Regions from separate parts of the Hominiventricola sp. genome, predicted to be linked through region 1. Evidence: riboswitches for the same ligand, from Rfam matches in the RefSeq annotation. Region 1 holds a riboswitch; each other region holds the start of a gene.
The links. Region 1 has a riboswitch for cobalamin ahead of ACZMB2_RS10005 (ABC transporter substrate-binding protein). Riboswitches for the same ligand answer to the same signal wherever they lie in the genome.

Region 1 (7,530 bases):
GCAGATACTCTGTAAATACAGATCCAATCTTCCGGGTCGGGTTCATCATGGCACCGCTGTCCTGGAAAATCATGGAAATCTCGCTGCCGCGCAGTTTTCTCCACTGCTCCGGTGTATTTTTAAGAAGGGAAGTACCATGAAAAAGAATATCTCCCTTGGTTACTTTACCGCCGCCTGCAAGCAGTCCTAAGACCGCACGAATCACGGTAGTCTTACCGCTTCCGCTCTCTCCTACCAGACTGACGATCTGACCCGGAGCCATGTCGAGACTGAAATCTACAACGGTAGGAACATCTTTATACGCAATCGTAATATTATCAATTTTCAGCATATTCCTACCTCCTTACTCTGCTCTCGGATCCAGGATATCCCGAATGGAATCTCCCAACATGTTAAATACAACAACGACAAAGAAAATTGCAAGACCCGGATATAGCATCATCCAGGGTGCGGACTGCATACAGGCACGACCTTCATTCAGCATATAGCCCCATTCCGGTGTCGGCGGCTTTGCACCAAATCCCAGGAAGGACAGGGCTGCGATCTCCAGCATCATACCGCCTACATCCGTAGCTGCTGTGATAATCAGCGTCGGCAGTGCATTGGGCAGCATATAACGAAGCAACATGTAGGGTGTTTTAGAACCAGTTACAATGGCTGCGGATACATAGTCACGGTCACGGATTTTCATAACCAGGCTTCGTGCCAGACGGGCATATTTGGTCCAGTTGACAGCTACGATTGCGATGATGGCATTACGGATACTTGCACCCATGATACCTGCCACAGCCAGTGCCAGAACCAGGCCTGGGAAAGCCAGCATCATATCTGCAATCCGCATGAGAACCGCATCAACGGCTCCGCCGAAATAACCGGCAATGACACCTACTACACTTCCCACCAGAAAAATAAGAACAACCACACCAAAGGTAGAAGTGAGGGATGCACGGGCTCCGTAAATCACACGGGCATAAATATCACGTCCCATTTTATCAGTACCGAAAATATGAGCTTTGCTCGGTGCCTCCAGGGCATCTGTCAGGGAACCTTTCAGCGGGTCAACACCTCCGGTCAGTACCGGTGCAAAAACAGCTGCCAGAATAATCAAAATGGCAAGAATTCCAAAAAAGGTAAACTGCTTATGTTCTTTCACAAATTTTAACGTCTTCTTCATCTTCTTACCTCTTCAAGCGCATCCGGGGATCAATATAGACATAGGATGCATCCACAATCAGGTTAATGACCATATAAATCAGCGCCATCCAGAGTACATACCCCTGAATCAGGTTGTAGTCACTGGAAGTAATCGCAGTAACGGCCAGGTTACCAAGTCCAGGATAAGAGAAGATCACCTCTACAACACTGGTACCACCAAGAAGGCTTCCGACGGAAAGTCCCAGCATGGTAATCAGCGGAAGCAATGCATTCGGAAATACATTTTTCCAAATAATCGTGGAACGTTTCACACCTCTGGCTTCTGCTCCGATCACATAATCCTGACTTAATTCCTCCAGAACTGCAGTCCGGACCTGTCTGGTATATTTAGATGCCATTGCAATGGCCAGCGTCAGTGCCGGCAGAAACAGACTCTTGAAGTCACCGCCGGAAGCGATAACAGGGAAAACCTGAATCTGTACACACAGCAGCATCATCAGGAGAAGTCCTACCCAGAAGTTCGGCATCGCACATCCAATGAAGGTTACCGCACGGCAGATATAGTCGATGATACCGTCTTTATGTAATGCGGAAGCAACACCCAGCGGCACTGCTATGATCAACATCAGAATCAGTGACATGAGGGTCAGCTTCAGGGTCGGCAATACACGGGCTGCCAGAAGCTCCACTACCGGTTTGTTGAGGCTGTAGGATTTTCCAAAATCACCATGCAGGCAGTTAAACAGCCAGCGGAAATACTGGGTGAAAAACGGGTCGTTCAGTCCCATCTCATCCCTGGTCTGCTGTACCAGTTCTTCCGTCGGCATCACGCCGGTAGCGGAGAACATGTTGCGGACCGGATCTCCAGGAGACAGGTAGGTCAGTAAAAACGTTACGAAACTGATACCAATCAATACAATTGCAATCTGTAAGATTCGGCGAAGAATCTGTTTCTTATTCAAGACAATGGCTCCTTTCTAAAAGTGAACAAAACAGGAACCCCCACCCTGGCCGCCGCAAGGGGCACGGATGGGGGTAATGAATACTTAATCTTACTCAGCCGGGGTAATCTCGGTGGTCAGCCAGTAGTAGTCTGCCGTATGGATATGTGCATTTCCTACATTCTTAGAGTAAATCATGGAAGAGTTGTAGTAACCGTCGATCAGAACAGCGGCATCATCTACCAGAATCTGCTGCATCTGGAAGATCAGATCTGCACGTTTCTCTTCATCCATCTCGCTCTTCAGCTGCTCGAACAGTGCATCATATTCCGGATTGGAATATCCGCAGTAAGTAGTATCGGTTGCCCAGTTTGCCATGTAAGCATAGGGATCTCCGGTACCTACGGTGATCCAGTTATTGTTATTGAAGTCATAATCTCCAGCAGCAAGTTTGCTCCACTGGTCATCAGAGCTGCCGTAGTCTGCGGTGCATCCGATACCGATCTCTGCCAGATACTGAATATGTGCGTTGGAGAAATCGTTCAGCAGACGGTTCTCATAGGAAACGTAGTGCAGATTGATATTCTGTCCATCCAGCTCACGGATTCCATCTCCATCAGTATCTACGATTCCTGCATCATCAAGGAGCTTCTTAGCGCCTTCCGGATCATAGGTATAGGGGTTGGTCAGTTTGTCATAACCATAGCTTAAAGTAGACGGCAGTACTGAGAATCCCGGAGTATACAGACCTCCGATGGTCTTGGAGTTGCAAATGGTATCATAGTCAATGCCCATCAGGATTGCCTGACGCAGAGTCTTGTTGCCAAGAACGCCGTCAAAGTTCATCCAGCTGAAACCACAACGAACACCAGAAGCAATATCTACCGTGAAATCAGGATTATCTTTGAAATCCTGGATATCAGATACATTGGTAATATTCTCTACCAGATCAACCTGTCCGCTCTGCAGCGCCATGGTCTTGGCAGAAGCATCCCCCATGTACATCAGTTTTACTTCGTCATAGGGGACTTCCTCACGGTAGTTCGGATTCGCTGCCAGATCATAACCTACACCTACACCATTGAAAGTCTCAACCATGTACGGACCGGTTCCGATCGTGCCATTGTCAAAGTTCTCGGTATCTGCCACATCAACAATTGCCATAGTCGGATGTGCCAGCTGTCCCGGAAGGTTGGCATAAGGCTGAGTCGTCTGGATGGTCAGGGTATTTGCTGCATCATCTGCAGTAATGGTTGCCTCGAACTCCAGATATTTCTGCGGTTTTGCAGATCCACTCGGTCCCATCTCTTTCAGATATTCAAAGCACTCTTTTACTTTAGTCGGAGTCAGATCACAGCCGTCAGAGAATTTGATGCCGTCTTTCAGGGTGATGACCCACTCGGTATGCTCATCATTTACAGTGTAGCTGTCAGCAAGCCACGGCTCTACTTCCATGCTGTCGTTGAACTTGAACAGTCCCTCGGTGATACCGTAACGCATAGCATTCCATCCACCGTTCTCATCGGTAACGGTATTGACAATACCATCGGTATACATCTGGCATCCGAAAGTAAGTACTTTCTTATCTCCATCATTCGCAGCAGAAGTGCTTCCGCTGTTATCGGATGCTCCACCGCCGCAGCCAGTCAGCAGCAAAGCTGCTGCCAGAGTTAAACTGATACATTTCTTCGTGTTTTTCATATTCTCTATCCTTTCTCATTTCATTCATCTGCCAGCGCTGTCTGCACTATCAATTCGTCTCCCACTTAAAAATTACGCATAAAAAAAGCCGGATCTACATCCGACTTTCCTCTCACCTTTTTACACACTATCCCCTTAAAACATAGATTTTTCTAGGTAAGAATTATCTCGTCTTCCGCAAGAACTCTTTCTGACAAAAAACAAGCAGGTCTCCTGACTTTAGCATCCACACCCAAAGCACCTTCCCAGGAATCATCTCCCCAGTGGCATCTGCTCCAAGCTTAACTATTACAGTGACGGGATCGTTCCGGACTTTCACCGGATTCCCTTTTCATCGAATCCATCTTCGAACTTATTTTTTGCGGCTCGATTGCCGACCATATGAACATGTATTTTCATATTCACACTTTCTTCACATTTTGTCAACGAATCTTGTATTCTATTTCGTTATATCTTATCAAGATCATTCTGCAATTCCGCTTCGATTTCATCTGATTTCCGCTCTTTTTCCTCTTCCTTTTTTCCTTTCAAAAAACTTAAAAATAAGAAATATCTCCATTTCTTCGCAAGAACATGGATATATTCCATTTTAGAATAGATTATGCGTTATTTGTTATACATTATTCTTGTAATCTGCTTCGTACAAACTCCAGATAGTGTTCTGCCCATCCATCCAGCGGCTCTCCCTGACGGCTGACGCAGCCAAACAGAATCGGTTCTTCTTCTCCGTAAAGTGAATATCCGGGATATCCCCGGGATTCTTTTTCGCGGCTCAGATAACCACCGCTCACATTGCCCAGGTCTGTCTTTCTAAGCAGTTCATTCATAACATAGTCACTGTTAGTAATAACCGAGATCTTCATACGGTCTGTCGGTGAGATCCGGTCTGTTTCCTCCGTCATCCTGCGTCCCAGTGTATACTCATCTTCATAACACTGCACCAGGCGTACCTCATCCAGTGCAATTTCCCCAATACCGGATTTGCCAGTCAATGGATGGTCTTTTCCAAAATAAAGATATGCTTTCGTCCGTTTCAGTTCCTGAAAAATGAGTCCGGCACATTCCAGTCGGTACTGAAAAGATGGCATCTGCTCATCTAATACATAGACAAATCCAATATCATCTTTCCCCGCCTGGCACCGTTCCAGTATTTCTTCCGTTCCCGCCGTCATTACATGATAACAGACATCTTCCTGCCGATGCTCCTGATAAAAAGCAGCAAAACAGGAGGCCATCCAGGAACTGGGATTCCAGGATGCCAGCAGTTCTTCTCCCTTATCCATCCGGGAAAATGATTTTAACTGTTCTATATTTTCTACGGCCCTGCTTGCATATTCATAGACACGCTGTCCTCTGGCCGTAAGCGTAATCCCTCTGCTCTGACGGACAAATACCGGAAATCCCAGCTCATCTTCCAGCATGCGGATCACTTTGCTCACATTGGGCTGCGTCGTATACAGTGCTTCTGCTGCCTTACTGAATGATCGAAGCTGGGCACAGACCACCAGATACTGCAGCTGTTTGGTTTCTATCATGAAGTATATCCTTCCTTATTGGGACAGACAGCTTTTGTTCCGCTCATTTTTACGGCGCTGATGAGGAACATCGGTGTAGACCCATAGTTGGCTTTTTCCGTAGAATCCCAGACTCTCTCCCAGACCTTCTCATCTGCTTCCACTTCATTTCCAAGGCGGTCTCTTAACACCTGTACATCCCACGCCGGACGCATGGTTCTGCTCATGGGAATCTGTCTTGCAATATCCTCCATGGCGTCAATATCCGTGCAGGTATAATGGTCATCCAGATGAAGATTCTCTACCCGTTTCCGGTCCTCTTCATATTCTTTTCTCTTCTCCTCATCGAAGAGATGATGATACCAGTTGGCATCAAAATTCAGAAGGCGGCCACCTTTTTTCAGCACGCGCATCCATTCTGCATAAGCTTTTCCCGGCTCTTCCAGATTCCAGGTCAGATTTCTGGAAATGACTACGTCAAAGTATCCATCCGGAAAATCCAGTTTCTGTGCATCCATTCTCTGAAAATGGATACTGGAGGCAAGTGCCCCCGCATTTTTCTTTGCCTCCTCCAGCATAGCTTCTGTATAATCTACTGCCGTCACATCATATCCTGCTTTGGTGAGCAGAATGGCAAAAAATCCAGGACCAGTTCCAACATCCAGAATCTTCAGCGCCCCTTCCGGCAGATGACGACGGATCTCTTCAAGCCATACCCGGTCCTGCCCGGTTGCCAGCTCATGCTGGTTCACCTGGGAATAGCCTTCCGCTCTTCCTGTCCAGTACTGTTCAATCTGTGATAATATCATCCCCATATCCTCCTGTGGGTCTCTTCAAAATACAGCCGGATTTTCATCTGCTTTCCGACCACTTATGATATCAGATTAGCACATGGTTAAATTCTTCACAAGCCGGGTGGGGGGTTATTTTTTGAAACAAAAACAGCAGCAGAGGCTTCTCTACTGCTGCAATTATTTACTGCTTATTCTTCTGGTTTTACCGTCTCATCATCTGTTTCTTTGGTCACTGCCGCCTCCGCTGCTGCTTTTGCTGCATTTCTTCGTTTTTGTCTTCTGATATGAAGTCCTACGACAACCAGAATTGCCAGTGCAAGCACTGCTGCTGAAATCAGGATCTCCGCCCAGATATCCATGCGGTTCAGTACTACGATATATCCGGCAGAACTGATCTGCGTATCGGATGAGAGATAACTTCCAATGGTGTCTGCTTTCTGTGCTTCTCCCACGGTCTGATATTCTGCATCCATGGTCATCAGACTGTCTGCCAGACGGGTATCGTTCAGTACCCGCACAATTGCGTTTGTCCTAAGCGGCTGTGCCTGAGATACTTCATAATAGTATACCTTCTTCAGATAATATTTATAGAACGGACTGTCATTATCAATATTGGCTTTTACCTGTGCCAGTTCTTCATCCGTTGCTTCTCTCACGGAAATCTTCGTATCCGGATAGAATTCGCCGCCCATAAGTACCGGCGACTTCTCTGCTTCTGCATCAGCTGTCAATGCCGGCATATAGGCACGATATACCGCATGAACCGTTACATTTCTGTGAATGGGACTCACATCTTTTTCTTCCCAGTACACATATCCGTCTTTCGATTTCGGGAGGTCAGGATAGTTTTCCTCCGGAAGTTCATCTCCATAAGCAAATGTATTCTGCCAGACTACCTGCTCTCCGTTCATGAAACGAACGGTAAACTGAGTGAAATTAAGAGGCATATTTCCAAGCTGAATCAGAGAATCATAGTCCATGCTCTCTGCCTCACTGCTTCTGGTCACGCCATCCACAGCACCATAACCGTTATCTACAAAATAATTATCCTTTACAACTCCGTCCGCTTTTCCTACGACTGCACCGCTGGATTTTACATAGCTGTCCATGTCAAGGTAAGCGCATACATAGTTGCCGCTGATATCTTCGCCTCTTCCGGCCACACCGCCTACATAACCATCTCCGCTGACTCCACTTAATACATAACTGTCACGAATGGTATTGTCGCATCTTCCGGCAATTCCTCCGGCATATTTTCCACCGTCAGTCAGAATATCCCCGTAGTTTTCCGCTGCCACGATAATTCCATAGTCTGCTTTTCCCACAATACCGCCGGCATAATCACCTTTTACCGTAATGTCCGCTGTATTGGAGCTGGAGAAAATGGCTGCCAGCACATGACGGGTAATACTGTCACTGTCATCC
Region 2 (7,530 bases), on a different contig from region 1:
CGGTATTCTACCTGATGGTATACGGTACCAGTAAGAAGACGCGTAAAGAGCGCTGGCATAGATTTTATTTCTGGAAAAAGAAAAAAGAGGTTCCGCAGGAACAGTCATAAATGAACAGAAAAAAGACAGGTTGTCAGATGCGACTACCTGTCTTTTTTTGAAATCTTAGCGGAAATTTAGCAAAAATTTAGCAAAAATGTCGAAATAATAGGAAATAATGGACTTGTAAGACAGGGGAAAATTTCCTATAATTTTTGTATGGCGCCAGAAAAAACCATTTTTTCACAAAAGACAAAGAGAAGAGAGTAAAAAATCGAAGGAGGGGTATGAATGAAAAAATGGAGCGTGGCGATTGCTGATGATAACGAACGAATGTTGGAAATTTTGGACGGTATTATGAAGCAGGATTCTGATCTGGAAGTGGTCGGATTGGCACGCAACGGCGAGGAAGCCTGTCTGCTTATCAAGGAAAAAGGACCGGATATTATGCTGCTTGACATTATTATGCCAAAGATTGACGGCCTTTCCGTGATGGAGAGAATCGAACAGGATCCTGACATTCAGAAAAAACCTGAATTTGTAATAATTTCTGCGATTGGTCAGGAGCGAATTACAGAAAATGCATTTCTGCTGGGAGCCAGTTACTATATCATGAAGCCCTTCGACCATGATATGCTGCTTAGCCGGATCCAGAGTCTGAAAGAAACAGAACAGAGCCGTAAGGCGGAAATTCGTCAGGTAATACCCTACGAAACGAGAAATGTTTATCAGAAACGGAATTTGGAGACGGACGTGACGAACATGATCCACGAGATCGGAGTACCGGCACATATCAAAGGATATCAGTATCTGAGAGATGCAATTATGATGGCAGTGGAAGATATGAACATGCTCAATGCCATTACAAAGGTTCTGTATCCGACCATTGCGAAAAACCATCATACCACACCCAGTCGTGTGGAACGGGCCATTCGGCATGCGATTGAAGTCGCATGGGGAAGAGGTAAGATGGACACGATTGACGAGCTTTTTGGTTATACAGTCAGTGTAGGCAAGGGAAAGCCTACAAATTCGGAATTTATTGCACTAATTGCAGACAAAATCCGGCTGGAATACAAAAAACAGGCGTAATTTTTTAATTCTGCTTTTAAACAGTTCAGCAGTGATGTATAATAAAATGTATACAGCCAAGAACTGGAGGGGAAAGTATGAAGAAGGTACTGTTTATTGCATCAGAGTGTGCACCGTTTGTTAAGACCGGTGGTCTTGCGGATGTAACGGGAACACTGCCGAAATATTTTGATAAAGATAAATATGAAGTAAGAGTCATTATTCCGAATTACAAATGTATCAAACCTGAATGGAAGGAACGAATGAATTTCGTCACAAATTTCTATATGGATATGGCATGGCGGAGCCAGTATGTGGGAATTATGGAGATGGAATACGAAGGAATCCAGTATTACTTTATAGATAACGAATATTATTTTGCAGGTGACAAACCCTATGGATATATTCATGAGGATGTGGAAAAATTTGCTTTTTTCTCTAAGGCAGCGCTGTCAATTCTTCCGGTGGTTGGATATCAGCCGGATATTGTACATTGTCATGACTGGCAGACAGGGTTGGTGCCGGTATACTTAAAGGACAGCTTCCATGAGAGTGAATTCTACGCCAATATGAAATCAATTATGACGATTCATAATCTGAAGTTTCAGGGGGTATGGAATATTGATACGGTACAGGATGCTACAGGTCTTGACATGTCTTATTTTACACCGGACAAACTGGAGGCATTCGGGGATGCAAATTACCTGAAGGGTGGAATCGTTTATGCAGACCGTATCACGACGGTCAGCCGTACCTATGCGGAGGAAATCAAGACTCCGTTTTATGGAGAGCATTTGGATGGTCTCATGCGTGCCAGAGCGGGAGAACTCACCGGAATTATAAATGGATTGGATTATAACGAGTGGAATCCGCAGAAAGATCCCCTCATCAAAGATCATTACAGTGTTGGAAATTTCAGACTGAATAAAGGGAAGAACAAGCTGGTACTTCAGAAGGAACTGGGACTCCCGGAAGATAAGAAAGTTATGATGATCGGAATTGTTTCCCGTCTGACGGATCAGAAAGGATTTGATTTGATTGACTGCATTATGGATGAATTGTGTCAGGATGCAGTGCAGATAGTGGTGCTTGGCACAGGTGAGGAACGATATGAAAATATGTTCCGTCACTTTGCCTGGAAATACGGAGATAAGGTGGCTGCATGCATCTATTATTCCGATGCCATGGCACATAAAATATATGCAGCCAGTGATGCATTTCTGATGCCGTCCCTGTTTGAGCCCTGCGGGTTAAGTCAATTGATGAGTCTGCGTTACGGAACGCTCCCGATCGTACGGGAGACCGGTGGACTGAAGGATACAGTAGAACCATACAATGAATATGAGGAAACCGGAACCGGATTTTCCTTTACAAATTATAATGCCCACGAAATGCTGGAGGCAATTCGCTATGCAGAAGAAATTTATTATGACAGAAAACGTTCCTGGAATAAAATAGTAGAACGGGCCATGCAGGCAGATTTCTCCTGGGAGAGTTCTGCAAAGCAGTATGAGCGTCTCTACGACGAACTGTAACCTGTATTTGTCAGGTATAAATACCTCTCTGTTTTCACATACTGGAATCGTAGTCAGGAGTATGGAAAACAAGGAGGTATTTTTTATGTCACAGTTATCAGAACTGGATGTCCAGAATCTTCGCCATCTCATCGGCGGAAGCGAAACCTGTAAGGCAAAATTTGAGACTTACGCGGAAAATGCAACTGACAGCCGTGTGAAACAGTATTTCCAGCAGGCAGCTCAGTCAGCAAAAGAGAATAAACAGCAGTTGATGGGATTTTTAAATTAGGAGGGCGTACAGGATGATGAATGAAAAAACCATGGTCAGTGATGCGCTGACCGGCATCAATGGAGAATTGAAAATGTATGCGGAATATATTTCCCAAAGTGAGGATCCGCAGTTAAAACAGACCCTCAAACAGATGAGGAACAAGGCAGAGACCGCACAGGAGCAGTTATATCAGATTGCCCGGGAAAAATCTTATTATGTTCCGGCGAAAAAGGCATCAAAAGAAGAGATTGATCATGTAAAATCTCTTTTTAAGCCGGAGAGTATGCTGTAATTTTCATTGCAGAATAGAGCAGCGGCAGGAGAATATCCTGCCGCGAAAAAAGAGGTTGCTGTATCTGAGATAAAGTGGTATAGTACATATAGTTAAGTGATTCGAAAATAGAATAAGAAGTAGTTGGTGCCGTTTTTACGGAGAATAGGGAAACAGGTGAAAAGCCTGTGCGGAGCTCGTCACTGTATACAGCGTTGCATGATCATAATGTCACTGGGTCAGTCATGGACTTGGGAAGACGATCGGTGCGGAAAAGCTGAAAGCCAGGAGACCTGCCAGCTGCGGTACGGGAAAGAAACAAAAACGTTTTTTAACTCCAGGTCACGAGGTTTGATTGTACCGAAAAATATATTTTTCTATACAATCCAGCTGCATTCTCATGCGTTGGATTTTTTATTTCTCCCGAGTATGTTCGAACTTTCAATTACTTACAAAAAAATATCTTATCATAAGGGAGAGATTAAGATGAAAAAGAAACTTGTAGTAATGCTTTGCGTAGCAGCAATGACAGCAACCATGGTAAATGGATGTGGAAGCAGCAGTACGGCAACGGATACTGCAGCAGAGGAGACTACTGAGGCAGCAGATGATACTGCAGCAGAGGAGACCACTGAGGCAGACGATACTGCAGAAGCAGCAGACGAGGATGCAGATCAGGCAGCAGCTGACAATGTAGCAGCTCTGATTGACAAAATCTACGTTCAGGAGAGAACCGATACTACTGACGAAGACTGCAAGGCAGCCAAAGAAGCATGGGATGCTCTGACCGACGCACAGAAAGAACTGGTCGAGGGCGAGAACGCAGATCCGGACTACTTCGGACGTGACACCGGTGATGCTTCCAAAGACGATCCGCGTAACCAGGATGAGATCGGTGAGAATGAGATTCTGGTGGCAAGCTTCGGAACTTCCTTCAATGACAGTCGTGTAGCTGATATCAAAGGTGTCGAGGATGCCCTTCAGGAAGCAAATCCGGACTGGTCTGTAAGAAGAGCATTTACCGCTCAGATCATCATCAACCATGTACAGGCACGTGATGGCGAAGCTATTGATAATATGGATCAGGCACTGGATCGCGCAGTAGCAAACGGTGTTAAGAACCTGGTTGTTCAGCCGACCCATCTGATGCATGGTGCAGAGTATGATGAGCTGTGCGAGGCAGTTGCAGCATACGAAGATAAATTTGAGTCTGTAAAAGTTGCTGAGCCGTTGCTTGGTGAAGTTGGAGATGACGCTACCGTAGTGAATGATGATAAAAAAGCAGTTGCAGAAGATATCACTGCTGAGGCAGTAAAGACTGCAGGTTATGACAGCCTTGACGCTGCAAAAGAAGACGGTGTTGCATTTGTATTCATGGGACATGGTACTTCCCATACTGCAAAAGTTTCCTACAGCCAGATGCAGTCCCAGATGGGAGAACTTGGCTATGAGAACGTATTTATCGGAACTGTAGAGGGTGAGCCGGAAGAGACTGCTTGTGAGAACGTTATTCAGGCAGTTGCCGATGCAGGTTACACCAAAGTAATTCTTCGTCCGCTGATGGTAGTAGCAGGCGATCATGCAAACAACGATATGGCAGGCGATGATGATGATTCCTGGAAGAGCCAGTTTGAGGCTTCCGGAAAATTTGAAAGCGTAGATACTCAGATCGCTGGCCTTGGTGAGATTCCGGCTGTTCAGGAACTCTATGTTGCTCATACGGCAGCAGCCATTAACGAGTAATCAGAACTAGGAAAGAAGACTGGAAATGAAGAAGAAAATCATCGCATTATTAGGAATGACGGTAATGAGCTGCGCACTGGTGACAGGCTGCGGAGGCAGTAAGACGCCGGCGGCAGAGAGTGAAGCGGCGACCGAGGCACCTGCAGAGGAGCAGGAAGGCACGGATGCTCTGACGGAGGAGCAGACATCGGACGAGGCGGATGCTCAGGAAGAAACGGAAGAAAAGACTGCAGCAGCAGTACTGGAAGATGGAACCTATACAGCAGAATTTGATACAGACAGCAGCATGTTCCATGTAAATGAAGCATGTGAAGGAAAAGGAACTCTGACGGTAAAAGATGGCATTATGACGATTCATGTATCAATGCCGTCCAAGAATATTGTGAATCTCTATCCGGGACTTGCAGAGGATGCTCAGAAGGAAGGCGCAGAACTTCTGCAGCCGACCACAGATACGGTTACCTACAGCGATGGTATGACCGAAGAAGTGAACGGGTTTGATGTTCCGGTTCCAGCGCTCGATGAAGAGTTTGATCTGGCATTGATCGGAACGAAAGGAACCTGGTATGATCATAAAGTAAGTGTTTCCAATCCGGAAAAAATAGAAGAACAGTAGCAAAAGAACTGTGATACCGACGGCCCGGGCCTAGCCCGGGTCGTTGTGCTATGGAGGAAAAAGTATGAAAATGAAAACTATTTTGACAAAAACGGCAGGAATTCTGCTGGCAGCAGTTCTTCTTGCAACAGGTGCCGGATCACAGAATATGGCGGTTCAGGCTGCGGAAAGCAGTGCAGAATCCGTCTCATCTGATCTCGCAGATGGAAAATATGCAGTAGATGTAACACTGGAAGGCGGCAGTGGTCGTGCAACAATCAGTTCTCCGGCTATCCTGACCGTTGAAAATGGACAGGCAACGGCCCGGATTGAGTGGAGCAGTTCTCATTACGATTATATGAAAGTGGGAGATGTACAGTATGACCCGGTCAATGAGGAGGGCAATTCCGTTTTTCAGATTCCGGTGACCGTATTTGATGAACCCATGGAAATAGTTGCGGATACGACAGCCATGAGCGTTCCACATGAAATCGAATATACACTGACTTTTAACAGCGCCTCTTTGAAATCAGAAAAATCAGTGGTAACCCAACAGAGAATCATCATGTTGGTGGTGATCGTTGCAGCAGCTGTGACGATTGTTCTGGTTAAAAAGAAGAAAGCGAAGAAAATGTGATGAAGAAGAAAATAGCGGCAGGTATCGTAAGTGCGGTACTGGCAATTTCACTGACGGCCTGTGGTTCTGCAGGCAGAATGTCAGAGAAGAATACAGAGATCAGCAAAGAACTTGAATATGACCACAGTATGGAACTGGAGTATGCGGAAGAGTTTTCCGTGGATTATTATCAGGATGGATATGCGTTGGTAACGATTGCGGATGACGGACAGTATCTGGTGGTGCCGGAAGGAAAAACCGCACCGGATGACCTTTCCAAAGATATTACAGTACTTCAGCAGCCATTACATAATATATATCTGGTGGCATCTTCTGTTATGGATATGTTTGTGTCACTGGATGCTCTGGATAGTGTACGGTTCAGCGCATTAAAAACAGACTCCTGGTACATTGAAGCGGCAAAAGAGGCGATGGAGGCAGGAGATATTCTCTATGCAGGAAAATACTCTGCACCGGACTATGAGCAGATTCTGTCAGAAAACTGTGAGCTTGCCATTGAAAATACCATGATTTCCCATACACCGGAAGTGAAGGAACAGCTGGAAAAATTTGGCGTTCCGGTCTTGACAGATCACTCCAGTTATGAGAAAAATCCACTTGGACGGACAGAATGGGTGAAACTTTATGGACTTCTGACGGGACATGAAAAGGAAGCGGAGGAGGCTTTCGCAGCAGAAAATGAAGCCTTTGCATCCATCGGTGAGGAGGAAGAGACCGGAAAGACCGTTGCATTTTTCTATATTACGACCAACGGAGAGGTCAATGTCAGGAAGTCTGCGGATTATCTGCCAAAGATGATTGAACTGGCAGGCGGCAAATACATTTTTGATAAACTGGGTGATGAAGATGACGTGGCTTCCACCATGTCCATGCAGATGGAAGAGTTCTATGCAGGGGCGAAGGATGCAGACTATATTATCTATAACAGTACTATTGATGGAAGCATGCAGACTCTGTCAGATCTGACAGGGAAGAGTCCTATGCTGGAGAAGTTCAAAGCGGTACAGGATGGAAATGTATACTGTACGACGAAGAATTTGTACCAGTCCACGATGGAGCTGGGAACCATTACCTCGGATATTCACAAGATGCTGATCGGGGATGATGCAGATCTTACTTATCTCTATAAACTGGAGTGATACTATGAAGAAAAGACAGGGCAGATATACTGCCGCATTTGCAATTTTGCTGGTACTGGTATTGGTGTTTCTGGTGTTGAATGTATGCATTGGAAGTGTGAACATTCCGGTGTCAGAAATTCCGAAGATTTTGTTTGGAAATGGAGCAGATGATGTTTATACGGATATTGTGATGGGTATCCGTTTCCCGAGAGCGCTGGCGGCAGCAATCCTGGGTGGCGGTCTGGCGCTGTCTGGTTATCTTCTG
Region 3 (7,530 bases), on a different contig from region 1:
GCGGATTATACCATGGGAATGGAACTTTATTCTTTGAACAGTGCGGCAGCAGACTGGATTGGTTATAATGGTGGTACATTCTTTGATAACGGTACAAAGACGTCAGATGAGATGAAGTCTGAGTCTTTTGCAAAAACCATGGGAAGTCAGTTTGAGGCTGTCAGTGGTTCTTACCCGAAACTTACCTGGGAGCCGGAGGAAGAGCCGGACCCGGAACCGCCGGTTTCTACAACCACTTATACGGTAACTGTGGGTGATGATGCAAATATTTCTGCAAGTGAAAAGGCAACGGTAACACTCGATATCAGCAGTGAAGAAGAGAACCTTTACAATGCTTATTACTTTACCGTTAATTATGATGCGGAAAAATTGAACTATGTTGGCATCAATACAGATGCGAATGTAAAGGATGAGAATGGGGTTTTGAAGATTGGCGGTTATGGCGACGACAAAACCTGTGGCACGGATAAGCTGGTCATCACCTTTGAAGGAAAATCCGCGGGTGATGCACAGGTGACTGTAGCAGCTGCCAATATTGATAAGTCTGCAAATGCAGTAGAACAGGATGCACCGGAAGCGACCATTGCAAACGGAACTGTGACGATTACGGTAGGCGGATACAAAGTTGATCTGAGTGATGACTTTATAGGCGACAGCAAGGTAGATGCTGGTGCAGACTATACATTTACTGCAAAAGATCTCCATTATGATTACACCATTGATGCAAAGATGGGCGAAGATACAGCAGACGTAATAGACAATAAAGACGGTTCTTATACGATCAAGAATGTTACCGGAAATCTGACCATCACTTCCAGCAAGACGCCAAAAACTTATAATGTTACAGTAGCAGGCAGTGGAAAAGATGATGTAACAGCTGCTGATAAAGCAACTTATACGAAGGATTATACCTTTACCCTGGATAAGGATGCCAACTATACTTATGATGTAACGGTAAAAGCAGGCGAGACTACTGTCAGTGCAGTATTGGGCGCAGACGAAAAGACTTATACTATTGCAGGTTCTGATGTGACTGGTGATATTGTCATTACTGTTGAAAAGACCCGGAAGCCGGAAACAATGACAGAGGTCATTTTCGCAGGAAGCGGTTCCGGAGATGTTAAGGGTGGAACATCCCAGAAAGCAAATAATGGAGAAGACTTTGCCTTTGAGCTTGATAAGGAAGATGGTTATATTTACACTGTAAAACTGGGAGACGACGAACTGACCGCAGGAGAAGATGGCAAATATACCATTCCGGGAAATAAACTGACCGGAGGACAGCTGACAGTTACGGTAGAAAAAGAAGAAGAACAGAAGCTGGAAGTACAGGTATCTAAATATCTTGATCTGGAAGAAACGAGCATGTGGCTGGTTACCGCTTCAGGCACTGTATCAGAGGACAAGGTACTGGGTTATGATGGCAGCGCAATGTTCTGGTCAAAAGAATACGATGCATACAGTTATCTTGTGATTTCTGCAAATACAGAAGAACAGATGAAGACGGAGGCTGCATCAAAGATTGCTGAGGTGTCTGCGGAGAAGGTTGAACTGGCATATGATTTTGATGTGAACCGAAGTAATTTAGTAGATATCAACGATGCACAGCTGGTTTACGATATGTATAATGCAAAATATAGTGACTTTGACAATGTTTCCATGAGAAAATTCCTGGAAGCTGATGTTAATGGAAGCAAAACGGTAACGGTTGAAGATGCGACCGCAGTAGTAAATCATTTTATGAATAATTAACATATTCATATTCAGAAAGCAGGAAGACCTCAGATTTTCCTGCTTTCTGGTCTGCTTTTTGAGCCAAAATAAAAAAATTTAAAAAAATAAAAAAAACTCTTTACAAATCCCCAAAACCGATGTATACTAAGCAAGTGCTCTGGTGATGGGGCAAAACACAATAACGATGCGTGGCTCAGCTTGGTAGAGCGCTGCGTTCGGGACGCAGAGGTCGCAGGTTCAAATCCTGTCGCATCGACTCCTTGGCAGGGGCGTCAGTTATCTGCTGGATAACTGAACAGAACCGGAATCAGTTATGGTTCCGGCTTTTTTTTTATAAATTACGTTAAAAAGGTGACAAATAAGCATTGCTTTTTAACGATTTATGAGCTATACTCATAAGTGATACAGAGTGTCTGGTACTGTATATACAGCAACAGAACTGAAAAGACAATTTGGTGCAAATCCGAAGGGGCAACGCCGCTGTGAACATGAAGAGATCTGTAAAATGGTAAAATCCAGAACAGAATTTTGAAATGTGACCCAGGAAGTCTACTGATCACGGTTTGATTTTCATACGATAACTGGATATTTTTTGACAGAGCATAAACACGTTTGCGTATCATGGGCAAACGTGTTTTTTTATTATTAGGGATAGCTAATCTTAACGAGACAGAATATCAGTAAGGGGAATTATGGGAAATATTTATCATACCGGAGTCTGGGTATCAGACCGCAATTATGATGTGTTTGACAGGCGCTTGGGCAAGTCAATGGTTGACCGTGAGATAAGAATTGCGGAGCCGTACCGCAGAATTGGAAGCGGTGCAATGAAGAATAATATTAAGATGAAACGGTTGCAGATCGGGAATAGTGTAAAAGAAATTGGGGAAGAAGCATTTCAGGGCTGCAGCAATCTGCGGTTCCTTACCCTTGATGGGGTGCGAACCGTACAGAGAAGTGCATTTCAGGGATGTACCAGTTTGAAAACGTTGGATATTCCAAAGAGTCTCCGTTATATAGAGAAAAATGCATTTATGGAAAATAAAGCTGTTCGAGAGATACGATATGAAACAGAAAATCTCAGTACCGTGATTTCTCCAGAAGTATTCCGTGAATGCAATCGACTTCAGCTCATTGTACTTCCTGAAAAGCTGGAAAAAGTTGGACCTAGAGCTTTTTATAAATGCAAAGAGCTGGATGGCATTCAATTTCCTGCCACATTGAAAGAAATCGAAGAAGAAGCATTTTATCAAAATGGATTAACGGAACTGCATCTTCCGAATGGATTGGTAAAGATTAGTGACAGCGCATTTTTTAAGTGTACGCAGTTAGAATATGTGCGAATTCCGGAATCTGTAAAAATAATTGGCAAATGGGTATTCCACGGATGTAACCGATTAAAAGTTCTGGAAATTCCAGGTGATCCAGAGGTTGTAGGAGACTGGATTGTAAACAGAAGTTGTACCATACGTTGCAGAAAAGGCAGCAAAATTGATAAGTATTGCCAGGAGAATGATTTTCTGTGTGAGTATTTATAAATCGTAGAAAGTAAGACTTCAGTGCTTTTTGAACTGAGAAGAACAAAAAGCTAAGAGAGAACCGGGTGAGATTCCCGGATGGCACCGCCGCTGTAAGCATCGATGTTGATATTCAAGGACGCAAGTCGGCCACTGGGGGACTGGGAAGGCAGAATAGCCAGCGCTTGAGATGTAAATCAGAAGACCTGCTGAAGAAACTTTCGATAGAATTAATTACATATTTTGAAACTGGCAGAAAAACGGCTGCAGAACTTTTAAGTTCTGCAGCTTTTTTTGTAAGTTTGCACGACGGATGTGTAACTTCAGCGGAAGAGAAATTGCCCGTTTTTAAAATAAATCATCATAAGGAGGGAAAAAGATGAAAAGAAAGACATGTGCTTCTGTGTTAGCGCTGATATTAACCTGCGCTATGGTAACAGGCAGTCTGCCTGTGGAAGCAAATGCGGCAGAAGCAGCGGCAGCATCAGAGTTGACGGCTGTTCAGGATGAGAGTCAGGAACAGGCGGAAGTGACTGATGAAACAAAGGAAGCTGGCGATGAAACAGCTGGTGAACAAGAACAGGTGACGGAGCCTGGTCAGGAAGAAGAGAAACAGGAAGAGCAGACGACGGAGCCTGCTCAGGGAGAAGAGGAACAGAAAGAGCAGACGACGGAGCCTGGTCAGGGAAAAGAAAAACAGGAAGAACAGACGACGGAGCCTGGTCAGGAAGAAGTAAAACAGGAGGAACAGGTGACGGAATCTGCTCCGAAAGAAGAGACACAGGAAGAACAAATCACAGAACCGACTGCGGATCAGGCAGCTCAGGAAGAACAGGAAACATCGGTTGCAGCGCAGGCAGCTGAATCTGTAAAGTATCTGCAGGGAGTGAAGTTCTTCGAATCTTATGTAAATAAGGCGCCGGATAAGGAAATCGAAGGGCACTGGAATGGAACGGAAGACTGTACAATCTATATTCCGGATGCACAGTCAGCAATGCCTTATATTATAGCAACGCTTGCAGATGATGCACCGGCGGATACGACACTCTCTGTTGACTGGACTCAGATGTTTACAGGAAAAGCAAAAAGCGAGAAACTGACATCAGGTGTTGGAACAAGACTCCTTGGAGTGACCAAGAAAGCATCAAGTGCAGGACAGGATATGAAGGTTACTGCTTCTTCTATATCAGAAAAGAAAGAGCAGACGGTAACCGTACATGTGAAAAGACTTCCCTGTCTGAAAACACTTGCACTTGCAGACAAATCCGGATCAGAAATTGAGATTGATAATGGATTTCAGTGGGAAGCAACAGAAAGCAATCGTAAGACCTGGCAGAATATGACAGCAACTACAAAGGCAGATACGGTAGTCATTACAGCTGCCCAACAGGAAGAAATTACTGATAAAACTTATGTTATTCAGTATAATGGGGAAAGCAGTAATGAAATCCCACTGCAGCTTGGTGAGAATGAGATCAATGTTTCGGTGATTGATCCGGTAGAGCATGTTAGTACTGATTATAAGATAAAGATTACCAGAATAGAAAATCTGGGTAGTGGAGAAGTTTCTTTTGAAACAAATCCGGAAGATGCACTGGTAGTAGTACGGGATGCCAAAGGTGTCAGAATCTGGCCGAATCATGATAAAACATGGACACTTCAGATCGGAGATACCTACAGCTATGTTGTAACAAAAAATGGCTATATTGGCCAGAAAAATAATTTTGTAGCAAAAGCAGGTACAGCGGAGATCACGCTGGAGAGGGCAGAAGACAATAATGATATCGACAAGACCATCTATGCACAGTGGGGAAATTTCCGAAACGGTGATGATGAGTTAGGTATTACGACATCAAAAACGCCGTATAATCCGGATGATGCAGAACTGCTCTGGGCAGTAAAATACGGAACAGGATGGGCAGCAGCACCGGGATCTCCGATTATGGTGGATGGAGATCTGGTAACTTACACAGGTTCTACAATCCGCAAACTGGACAGAAACACAGGAGCAGTTGTAGCGGAAGGTACTATGGTAGGTTCCTCCAGTTTCTCCATTGTTCCGGCAACCTATGGCGATGGCATGATTTTTGTGGGATTAAGTGATGGAAGAATTCAGGCATTTAATGCAAAGGATCTGACTTCCCTCTGGGTATATCAGGATGAACTGAAAGGCCAGCCGAACTGTCCGATTACGTACAAAGATGGTTATGTCTATGCTGGATTCTGGAACAGTGAGGAGAAAGATGCTAACTTCGCATGTATTAGCGTAGCCGATGAAGAGCCGTCTGAAGAAACAGAAGCAAAGGTCGCTTCCTGGACATATAAGCGGGCAGGAGGATTTTACTGGGCCGGCGCTTATGTAACAGACAAATTTGCGGTAGTAGGAACTGATGATGGAGCCAGTGGATATAGCACGGAAGGTGCAAGTCTGTTGGTATTTGACCGGGAGACCGGAGAGGTAGTAGATTCCTGGGATGGTATCCGCGGAGATATCCGATCCAATGTTTCTCACGATCCGGAATCTGACAGAGTATTTTTCACCAGTAAGGGTGGTGTTCTCTGCAATGCACAGATTGACTGGGAGACTGGGAAAATCACAGATAAACAGTCTGTAGTAATTACAGATGCACAGGGAAATACACAGGCAATGTCCACCTGTACACCATCTGTGTATAACGGAAGAATTTATATTGGAATTTCAGGAAGTAGCCAGTTTGGGAAAAATTCAGGACATGCCATTGGCGTGTATGATCTGAATGAGGATGGTTCCATGACCCAGGCATATGCATATGCAATCCTTGGTTATCCGCAGACTTCTGCTATGGTAACGACGGGATATGTAGATGAGGATGGATATGTATATATCTACCTCCCGTATAACTATACGCCGGGTGGTGTTTCTGTATTGAAAGATAAGAAAGGTCAGACAGCACCACTGACCACAACAGATTCTGGTTACAGTGAAGTATTTACCCCGGTAAGTCCTCTGGCACAGTATTGTATCTGTTCTACCATTGCAGATGAATATGGAACGATCTACTACAAAAACGATAGCTGTTACATGATGGCGATTACATCTAAGATTGAATCTATTGAGGTAACGGAGCAACCTACTTCTGTTATAGAGAAAGATGGAACCATTACTGCGGAAGGATTAAAGGTCGTATCCAATCTGAAAAACGGTGAGCGGAGAGATATCAGTGATGATGTAAAAGTGACGAAACAGGATGATGGTACTTATCTTGTTACTTATACTTATGGATTTGACAATGCAAATTATGGACTGAAGACGCTGACTACCACATTCGGAAAGTCTACGGTTGTTTATGGTGATGTGAATGGTGATGGAAAAATTAATAGCGGAGATGCAGCACTGACTTATGCATATGTCAATGGAAAAATAAAATTCAAAGAAGGTCAGTTGAAAGCAGCTGATGTAAATGGAGATGGAAAAATTAACAGCGGAGATGCAGCACTTATTTATGCGCGTGTCAATGGAAAAATAGAAACATTTCCAGCAGCAAAATAATAAAAAGGAGAATTTTGTATGAGACAGATAAAGAAAGCAATTTCATTCATCTTATGCTTCTGCATGATGTTTGGCTTTACTCTGGAAGCATTTGCCGGTTCGGTGAAACCATCAGTAGATAAGACAAGTGTGGCAGCAGGAGAAAGCGTTACCGTAACTTTGACTTTGGATGAAGATATTGCAAATTGTACCTCATTTGAATATTGGCTTTACTATAATTCGGATAAATTTACTATGACAGGATCTGAAAATGGAAATTCTTGTAATGGTATGAAGATTTCTTCTCCTATGACAGATGCAGATGGCGCGTATTATGTGGTCAGCTTTGTAGATCCTTCTTCTGAGGGAGTTACGATCAAAGCTGGAACTATCTATAACCTGACTTTTACTGCTAAAGATGATATTTCATCCAGTGATGATGTATCTTTTAAAGTAAAAAGAGAATCTGTTATGGATACTACATGGGTAGAAGTAGATGCAGATAAAGTAACTGCGGGAGATCCGGTCAGTGTTACGGTAACTCCGGCACCGGCTACAGCATCTTATAAAGTGGATCTTGAAGGAACCCAGACAGTTCAGATGGGTGAAACCGCACCGGTAACTGTAAAGATTGCCTCTGATAATGCAACAACTTACAATGCGGTGGATGTAACGCTTAAGTATGATAAAGAGAAACTGGCACTGGATACTACTTCACTTGGTGAAGGATATACCATCACGAATGATGTGTCCAATGGAAGTGTAAGAGTT
Region 4 (7,530 bases), on a different contig from region 1:
ACGGATGAGCAGCGCATTGGTCTCCTCCTGTTTCAGATGATGATGGGAAGAGCGTTTTCCTGCGTAAATCAGCTCTGCATCCGGTCTTGCTTCATTGAGCAGGGAGTCCGTTGCCAGACTGTCATAGACCAACACATCTGCGCTGCGGATACAGGATAAGCATCTTTGGGTCACCAGCCGTTCATCACCCGGTCCTGCTCCAACCAGCCATACCTTTCCCTGACAGATTTTCCGTGCCAGTTCCTGTCCAAGGGCTTCCGCCTGCTCAGGCTGAATTCCATTTTCAATGGAACCGGATGTCCGCTTTACATGTTTTGCGTCCTGTGCAAACAGCACTTCCATGGAAAGCTTCGTTCCCTCCACTTTTGCCAGCGCTGCCGCCGGCGCATTACAGCTGCCGCCAATCGCTTTCAGGTAAGCACGCTCAGCACTTAACATCGCCATCGCTTCTGCATCATTCAATGCTTCCATCACTTCTGTCAGATGTCCGTTCTTCGTCTCCACTGCCAGAATTGCCTGTCCGGCTGCCGGAAGGCACTGATCCGGTGACAATTTTTCAAAATGAAATTCGCCGCCGGATACCATATCCAGACGTTCCAGTCCTGCGGATGCCAGTACAATGGCATCATAGAGACCATCTGTCAGTTTTTTAAGTCTCGTCTGTACGTTACCCCGGATAGGCCGAATGACCACCAGCGGATTCAGTGCCCGGATCTGCAGCTCTCTTCTTAAACTTCCGGTACCTACCACACTTCCTGGTTTCAGGTCAACAAGCTTCGTTCCGTCTTTTGTAACAATCACATCCTCCACAGGACCTCTCTTTAATGCTGCCCCGATTCCCAACCCTTTCGGGAAATCCATAGGCATATCCTTGGCGCTGTGCACTGCCAGATCGATCCGTTCATCCAGCAATGCCTCCTCCAGTTCCTGGGTAAAAACGCCTTTTCCGCCAAAGGACGTTAATGTCCGGTCCAGAAGCTCGTCACCCTTTGTGGACATCTCACAGATCTCCACCCGGATGCCCGAAAATGCCTCTTCTATCTTCTGTCTTACGATATTTGTCTGAACCAGTGCCAGACGGCTCTTTCTGGTTCCGATCCTTATCAGATCCTGCATGTTATCCTCCTTATACCTGATAACCTCTCGGAGTAATCATTCTTCCGTTCTTTGTATATGTCTGGGAATTACCCACTATCACCACACTGAACATATCAATGTCTGCATCTTTTAATTCTCCCAGAGTAGTGATGCAGGAAGTCTCATCTTTTCGTCCCGCATTTCTCACAATGCCCACCGGAGTTTCCGGTTTCCGGTATTTCATCAGAATATTAGCTGCTTTTTCTACATAGTCTACACGTTTCTTACTCTTCGGATTATAGAGGCAGACGATCATGTCTCCCTGACCTGCACAATCCACACGCTTCATAATCAAATCAAATGGAGTCATCAGGTCACTTAAGCTGATCACTGCAAAATCATGCATGAGCGGAGCGCCCAGTACAGAAGCGGCCGCGCTGGCTGCCGTTACACCAGGGACTGTCTCGATCTCAATATTGGCATTCATCTCTTCTGCCACCTGATAAATGATACCTGCCATTCCGTAGATACCGCTGTCGCCGCTGGATACCATAGCAACGGTCTGGTCCTTCATTGCTTCCTCTACCGCCATCTGACAGCGCTTTACTTCCTGCATCATCGGCGTTGCAAGGTAATTTTTATCCGGAAAGAATTCCTTTAAAATATTTACATAAGTGGTATAACCGGTAACCACATCCGCATTTTTAATCACTTCAATGGCTTTCTCTGTCATATGCTCATAGCCGCCGGGGCCGAATCCGACTACGTATAATTTTCCCATAAATTATTCAATCTCCTTTAAATGTCCAAAAAGTGCGTGAAGCTCTGCCGGAGTGGAATGATCCCGCAGACGGTAAAACATCTTATCAATGGCTTTATCAAGTCCCTTTTTTTCCACTTCCTGTTCCATCCATTCCTTAAAAGAAGCCACATCCGGCAATGCCAGCTGGAATACCATCCAGCGTTCAAAATCCATCTGTACTTCGTCAAGAATCTGGTCCGCAGCCACAACTTCATGCTGTTTTTTTTCGTTATTTGTCCGGGCAAGCTCCTGGAAATCATCAATATCATAACGCATGATTCCCGGCAGTTTCTCCACCTTTGCCTCAATGTCAATCGGCACTGCCAGATCCACCAGTACACGGGGTTTCTCTGTCACAAGCTTCTCCGCCATCTTACTGTAAGTCAGCGTATAATGAGGGCTGCTGGTGGCACTGATAATTGCATCCATCTCATTGACCAGCTCGTACCGTTTTTCATATTCCATAACGCGGTATGTAATCTTGTGATGATGGTCTTCTCCTGCCTGTCCCATATTTCTGGACGTAATATAAACCTCCGCACCATCAATGCACTGGAGGTTCTTTAACACCGTGCTTCCGATCTTGCCAGATGCACCGATGATCATAACTTTTTTGCCATGAAGGGTTCCCAGTCCCTGTTCTGCTGCCTTGATGGCCATGGTAGCAGTGGACACACTGGTTCTGGAAAGATCCGTTTCTGTCTTTACCTTCTTGGCTGCCGTTACCGCATAGCGGAACAGCGTATTCAGATAGACGCCGCAGGTGCCCGTTTCTCTTGCCTGATCATGGGCACGTTTCACTTGGCCGAGGATCTGATCCTCGCCCATAACCATGGACTCAAGACCTGATGCTACATGAAACAGATGGCGTACTGCTTTGCTTCCATTATAAAAGCGGATATAGTCGCCGATATTTTCCACATCCTGTGCGTCGGCAAATTCCAGCACCAGATCCTGCAGTTCCGTAAAATTACCTCCCGGACAGGCAGTATAAATATAAACCTCTGTTCGATTACAGGTACTGATAATCACGCATTCTTCTGCGATGTCTCTCGCGATCATTTCTTTCATCAGTTCCTGCTGCCGTTCTGCCGGAAATGCAAACAATTCCCGGACAGCCAGCGGCGTATTATGATGACTGATTCCGATCAGTGAGATTCCCATTACTCCGTCACTCCCTTTCGGAATTCTGTGGTAAAGGTCTTGTCATACAGTTTGGACAGATCATAGTCATTTCCAAGGAAATCTCCGACTACGGTCAGAGCGGTCTTGGTAATGCCAGCTTCCTTCACGCGCTCTGCAATATTGGTCAGATCACCGCGGACAATCTTCTGATCTTCCCAGGTCGCTTTATAGACAACAGCTACCGGAGTTTCCGGACGATATTCCTGTCTCAAAATCGCAGACATCTCGTCCAGCATGCCAACGCTTAAGAAAATGATCATGGTTGCATTGTGCTTTGCCAGATCTACCAGCTTTTCCTTCGGCGGCATTGGGGTACGTCCTTCCATACGGGTCAGGATCACCGTCTGGCTCACGCCCGGAAGGGTATATTCCTTCTTTAACACTGCTGCAGTTGCAAGGAAAGAACTGACACCCGGAATCACCTCATAGTCAATGCCCAGTTCATCCAGTCTGTCCATCTGCTCTCTGTGAGCACCATAAATAGCCGGATCTCCCGTATGAACCCGGGCAACCTTCAGACCTTTGTCTTCTGCATCTTTCATCACATCAATGACTTCATCAAGGTTCATCAGGGCACTGTTGTAAATAACAGCTCCCTCTTTTGCATCTGCCAATACCTGTGGATTGACCAGAGAACCTGCATAAATGATGACATCTGCGCTGTCAATAATCTTCTTTCCCTTAATAGTCAGAAGTTCCGGGTCGCCAGGACCCGCTCCAATAAATGATACCATGTGTTTTCCCTCCACGTAATAAAAGGAGTCCCCGCAACACAGCCGCGAAGACTCCCTCATTTTTCTTTTGATCTGAATGTATTTCTTTGTCAGAAATTTTCAGGATCTGCTTTCTTCGGAAGCTCTCCCAGATCAGATAGCAGGTCTCCTGACTCACGGTCTTTTAAGGAAGAACTTTCCCTTCTCACCCTTATAGGGCAATGGTTACTGCAGTCTCCTCATTCCCGCTTACAGTGGCCGGACCGTTCAGGCTTCTCACCCGATTCCCTGTTAGGCTTCACTAAGCACTTTCTGATGGTTTTGCATATAGGAAAGCATATCATATTTCTTATAGTTCGTCAATTTACACCAGAATTTTCTTTCAGCACCTGCATGAATTCATCTCCTGTAATCGTCTCTTTCTCATACAGGTATTTTGCAAGGGCATGAAGCTGCTGTTTATTCTCCGTCAACAGGGTCATAGCTTTGTCATACTCCTTCTTAAGAAGGGCTTTTACCTTCTCATCCACAACGGCTGCCGTCTCCGCTGCACATGCCAGAGAAGTATCTCCGCCCATGTACTGGTTATTTACCGTTTCCAGTGCCATCATGCCAAACTCATCACTCATACCATAACGGGTAATCATACCTCTTGCAAGTTTCGTCATCTGCTCGATATCATTGGAAGCACCCGTAGTAATGGAACCAAAGATCAGAGCCTCTGCCGCACGTCCGCCTGCGTAAGTTGCAATCTTGTTCTCCAGTTCTTCTTTGCTCAGAAGATACTGATCATGTTCCTCCACCTGCATCGTATAGCCAAGGGCACCGGAAGTTCTCGGAATGATCGTAATCTTGGTAACCGGGGCAGAATGACTCTGAAGCGCCGCTACCAGTGCATGTCCAGTCTCGTGGTATGCCACAATCAGTTTTTCCTTGTCAGAAAGTACGGCATTTTTCTTCTGATATCCGGCGATAACCACTTCAATACTCTCTTCCAGATCTGACTGGTTTACATAGGTCCGCCCACTTCTGACCGCACGAAGAGCTGCTTCATTAATCATATTGGCAAGCTCTGCACCAGAGGCTCCGGCTGCTGCTCTTGCCATCGCATGAAAATCCACATCATCTCCCAGTTTTACTTTCTTGGCATGAACTTTCAGGATTGCCTCACGGCCGATGAGATCCGGAAGTTCTACCGGAATTCTTCTGTCAAAACGTCCAGGACGTAAGAGTGCCGGATCCAGCGTTTCCGGACGGTTGGTTGCTGCCAGAATCACAACACCCTTGGAACCGTCAAAACCATCCATCTCGGTGAGCAGCTGGTTCAGCGTCTGCTCACGCTCATCATTTCCACCCATGCCGGAGCCATCTCTCTTCTTACCGATGGTATCAATCTCATCAATGAACACGATACACGGTGCTTTTTCATTTGCCTGCTTAAACAAATCTCTTACCTTGGCCGCACCCATACCAACGAACATCTCTACAAATTCCGAACCGGAGATGGAAAAGAAGGGTACTTCCGCCTCACCGGCTACCGCCTTTGCCAGCAAAGTTTTACCAGTTCCTGGAGGGCCGACTAACAGGGCACCTTTGGGCATCGTTGCACCAATCGCCTGATATTTTGCCGGATTATGGAGGAAATCAACAATCTCCTGAAGCTGCTCTTTTGCTTCATCCTCACCAGCCACATCACGAAATTTGATCCCCGTCTCACTGGCTACATAGATCTTGGCATTGCTCTTTCCAAACTGCATGGCATTGCCGAGTCCGCCTCCGCCCATTTTTTTCATCAGCATTCTGGACAAAATCTGTCCAATTGCGACAAAAATAGCAATCTGGATCACTACCAGAATAATCTGATCAAACAATGATGAATCCTGCTCCTGCACTGCACCGAAATCGCATCCCGATGCCATCAGACGGTCCACCAGACTCGTATCATTCGGGAAGGGCACTGTTGAATAATAAGTAGGATTGTCTTTATTATTATCCGTGAAATAGATCACATCATCCTCTACCTGGGCCATTGCTACTTCCTTGTCATCCAGCATGGTCAGGAACGTACCATAATCTACTTCCTTGATCTGATGCTTTAAGTAACCAGGAACTACAAACGTATTTAATACAAACATTACCAGAAGCACAAGAACATAATAAAATATCAATGGCTTCTTTGGTTTCTTAACCTGCTGCATATGCGTTTACTCCTCCTTTTATCGTTAATTGCAGTGTACCATAGCACCGAAACGTGAATTAAATGTAAACTGTAGGTGATAATTTGATATGATTCTCCTTTTCAACTTAATATTATGAGACACTTCTTTTACATTTATTATACTCTCATATCCACCAATTTTCCCGCGATCTGCAGATCACTTGCTCCAGCACATGTCTGCAGTATATCTGCTATCTTCTGAATATATCCTAATGGCATATCCAGTAGCTCAGCCGTTTCTTCCGGGGTTCTTTTCTTCTTTTCCAATTGTACTCTTACAAATCTGATCTCTGTCTGCTCGTTTCCTTTTGATATGCCTTGTTCTATTCCCTGCTCGATTCCTTTTTTGATCGCCTTTGCCTCTATGTAATCTCCCATATTACACATTTTCCCAACTCCTTCCTTGATCCGGTCATCCACACGCATTCCCAGATTCTTCAGTTTTTCCAGTTTTTCTTCTTTTGAAAGTCTGTCACTTGATAATGTTTGTAGCATTTGAAGTGTCTTATCCTTCAATTCTGTTTTGTCATTGTATCTCATGATAATGACGCTCATCAAATCATAGATCTCTTCGTTTCTTTTTGCTGTACCAATTATATCATTTTTGTTTAAAGAATACAAGCTTACTGTATTTTCTTCATATACTGGAACATTCCCCATACACAGCCAGATACTGCACACTTTCTGTAAAGCTCCATAATTCGTATCCTTATCAATCTTTTTTAACTGTGCTGTCAATCGCCTGGCTGCATAATAGATTCCTCTTGGCTCTATGGGGTAACCTGGATAGTAGTCAGACTGTGCTTCCAGATTCAGGTACATGCCTATCTGTTTTCCATTCATGCCCGGATACCAGACATGGAAAAGTACATCATAAAATACAGTTGCCTCGCCCTGTACCGCATCCTCATTTCTTATCCCCTGGATGTTTTCACTGCCCTGCTCCACTCCAATTTTCGACACCATAATTGTCTCCGATTGAATATATTTCTTCTCAATATCCTCCAGTTCACAATTCTGGTATTCCGGCACAAAACGTTTTAAAATCCAGGTCAGCACCTGTCTGTCCGACAACAGTTCTTTCATGGTCTGATCGTACTTTGTTTTTCCTATTTCCATATTCATAACTGCATGTTTCAGGTTACTCACATAATTCCTCCTGTCGTTATATTTAGTCATGGGATTTCTTTATCGAACGATTTGAAATATCTTAAGATATGTTCAGTATACTGTTTGTTTCAGAAAAAGCAACTATGTTTACACTTTGTTTACAATTCTTGTCTACTTTTGACAAATTTATTTTTCCAGTTTTTTCTTTCCCATTTTATGATATACTTACAAAGATTTATTTCTACAAATTCCGGTCATTGACCGGCGACGGAGGCATTACATATGAGTAATCTGATTTTCAGCCTGAATTCCACGCTTCCTATCTTTATCGTGATTATCATAGGATATGTGCTCGGGCAAAAAAAGTTTCTGACAAAAGAATTCTGTTCCGTGGCAGATAAGCTGGTTTTTCGTGTCGGACTTCC

Region 2: linked by a shared signal. The riboswitch ahead of ACZMB2_RS02150 (sirohydrochlorin cobaltochelatase) and the one ahead of ACZMB2_RS10005 (ABC transporter substrate-binding protein) in region 1 are both predicted to bind cobalamin.
Region 3: linked by a shared signal. The riboswitch ahead of ACZMB2_RS05820 (dockerin type I domain-containing protein) and the one ahead of ACZMB2_RS10005 (ABC transporter substrate-binding protein) in region 1 are both predicted to bind cobalamin.
Region 4: linked by a shared signal. The riboswitch ahead of cobM (precorrin-4 C(11)-methyltransferase) and the one ahead of ACZMB2_RS10005 (ABC transporter substrate-binding protein) in region 1 are both predicted to bind cobalamin.

The regions. Positions count from the first base shown of each region.
Region 1 is NZ_DBLYVB010000015.1:41,407-48,936, reverse strand. Features, by position in the region: gene ACZMB2_RS10020 (ABC transporter ATP-binding protein) at 1-331, opposite strand, end outside; gene nikC (nickel transporter permease) at 344-1,174, opposite strand; gene nikB (nickel ABC transporter permease) at 1,179-2,117, opposite strand; gene ACZMB2_RS10005 (ABC transporter substrate-binding protein) at 2,208-3,797, opposite strand; cobalamin riboswitch at 3,984-4,168, opposite strand; gene ACZMB2_RS10000 (LysR family transcriptional regulator) at 4,418-5,332, opposite strand; gene ACZMB2_RS09995 (class I SAM-dependent methyltransferase) at 5,329-6,120, opposite strand; gene ACZMB2_RS09990 (hypothetical protein) at 6,294-7,530, opposite strand, start outside.
Region 2 is NZ_DBLYVB010000002.1:8,780-16,309, forward strand. Features, by position in the region: gene ACZMB2_RS02125 (efflux RND transporter permease subunit) at 1-110, shown strand, start outside; gene spo0A (sporulation transcription factor Spo0A) at 331-1,131, shown strand; gene glgA (glycogen synthase GlgA) at 1,209-2,645, shown strand; gene ACZMB2_RS02140 (hypothetical protein) at 2,731-2,916, shown strand; gene ACZMB2_RS02145 (spore coat protein) at 2,933-3,190, shown strand; cobalamin riboswitch at 3,298-3,484, shown strand; gene ACZMB2_RS02150 (sirohydrochlorin cobaltochelatase) at 3,656-4,912, shown strand; gene ACZMB2_RS02155 (hypothetical protein) at 4,938-5,528, shown strand; gene ACZMB2_RS02160 (hypothetical protein) at 5,593-6,144, shown strand; gene ACZMB2_RS02165 (ABC transporter substrate-binding protein) at 6,144-7,283, shown strand; gene ACZMB2_RS02170 (FecCD family ABC transporter permease) at 7,288-7,530, shown strand, end outside.
Region 3 is NZ_DBLYVB010000006.1:46,777-54,306, reverse strand. Features, by position in the region: gene ACZMB2_RS05835 (autotransporter outer membrane beta-barrel domain-containing protein) at 1-1,752, shown strand, start outside; tRNA gene ACZMB2_RS05830 (tRNA-Pro) at 1,917-1,990, shown strand; gene ACZMB2_RS05825 (leucine-rich repeat domain-containing protein) at 2,427-3,272, shown strand; cobalamin riboswitch at 3,275-3,479, shown strand; gene ACZMB2_RS05820 (dockerin type I domain-containing protein) at 3,631-6,780, shown strand; gene ACZMB2_RS05815 (cohesin domain-containing protein) at 6,799-7,530, shown strand, end outside.
Region 4 is NZ_DBLYVB010000001.1:408,696-416,225, forward strand. Features, by position in the region: gene cobA (uroporphyrinogen-III C-methyltransferase) at 1-1,116, opposite strand, end outside; gene cobJ (precorrin-3B C(17)-methyltransferase) at 1,127-1,858, opposite strand; gene hemA (glutamyl-tRNA reductase) at 1,862-3,043, opposite strand; gene cobM (precorrin-4 C(11)-methyltransferase) at 3,043-3,798, opposite strand; cobalamin riboswitch at 3,920-4,105, opposite strand; gene ftsH (ATP-dependent zinc metalloprotease FtsH) at 4,137-5,975, opposite strand; gene ACZMB2_RS01965 (RpnC/YadD family protein) at 6,113-7,144, opposite strand; gene ACZMB2_RS01970 (AEC family transporter) at 7,388-7,530, shown strand, end outside.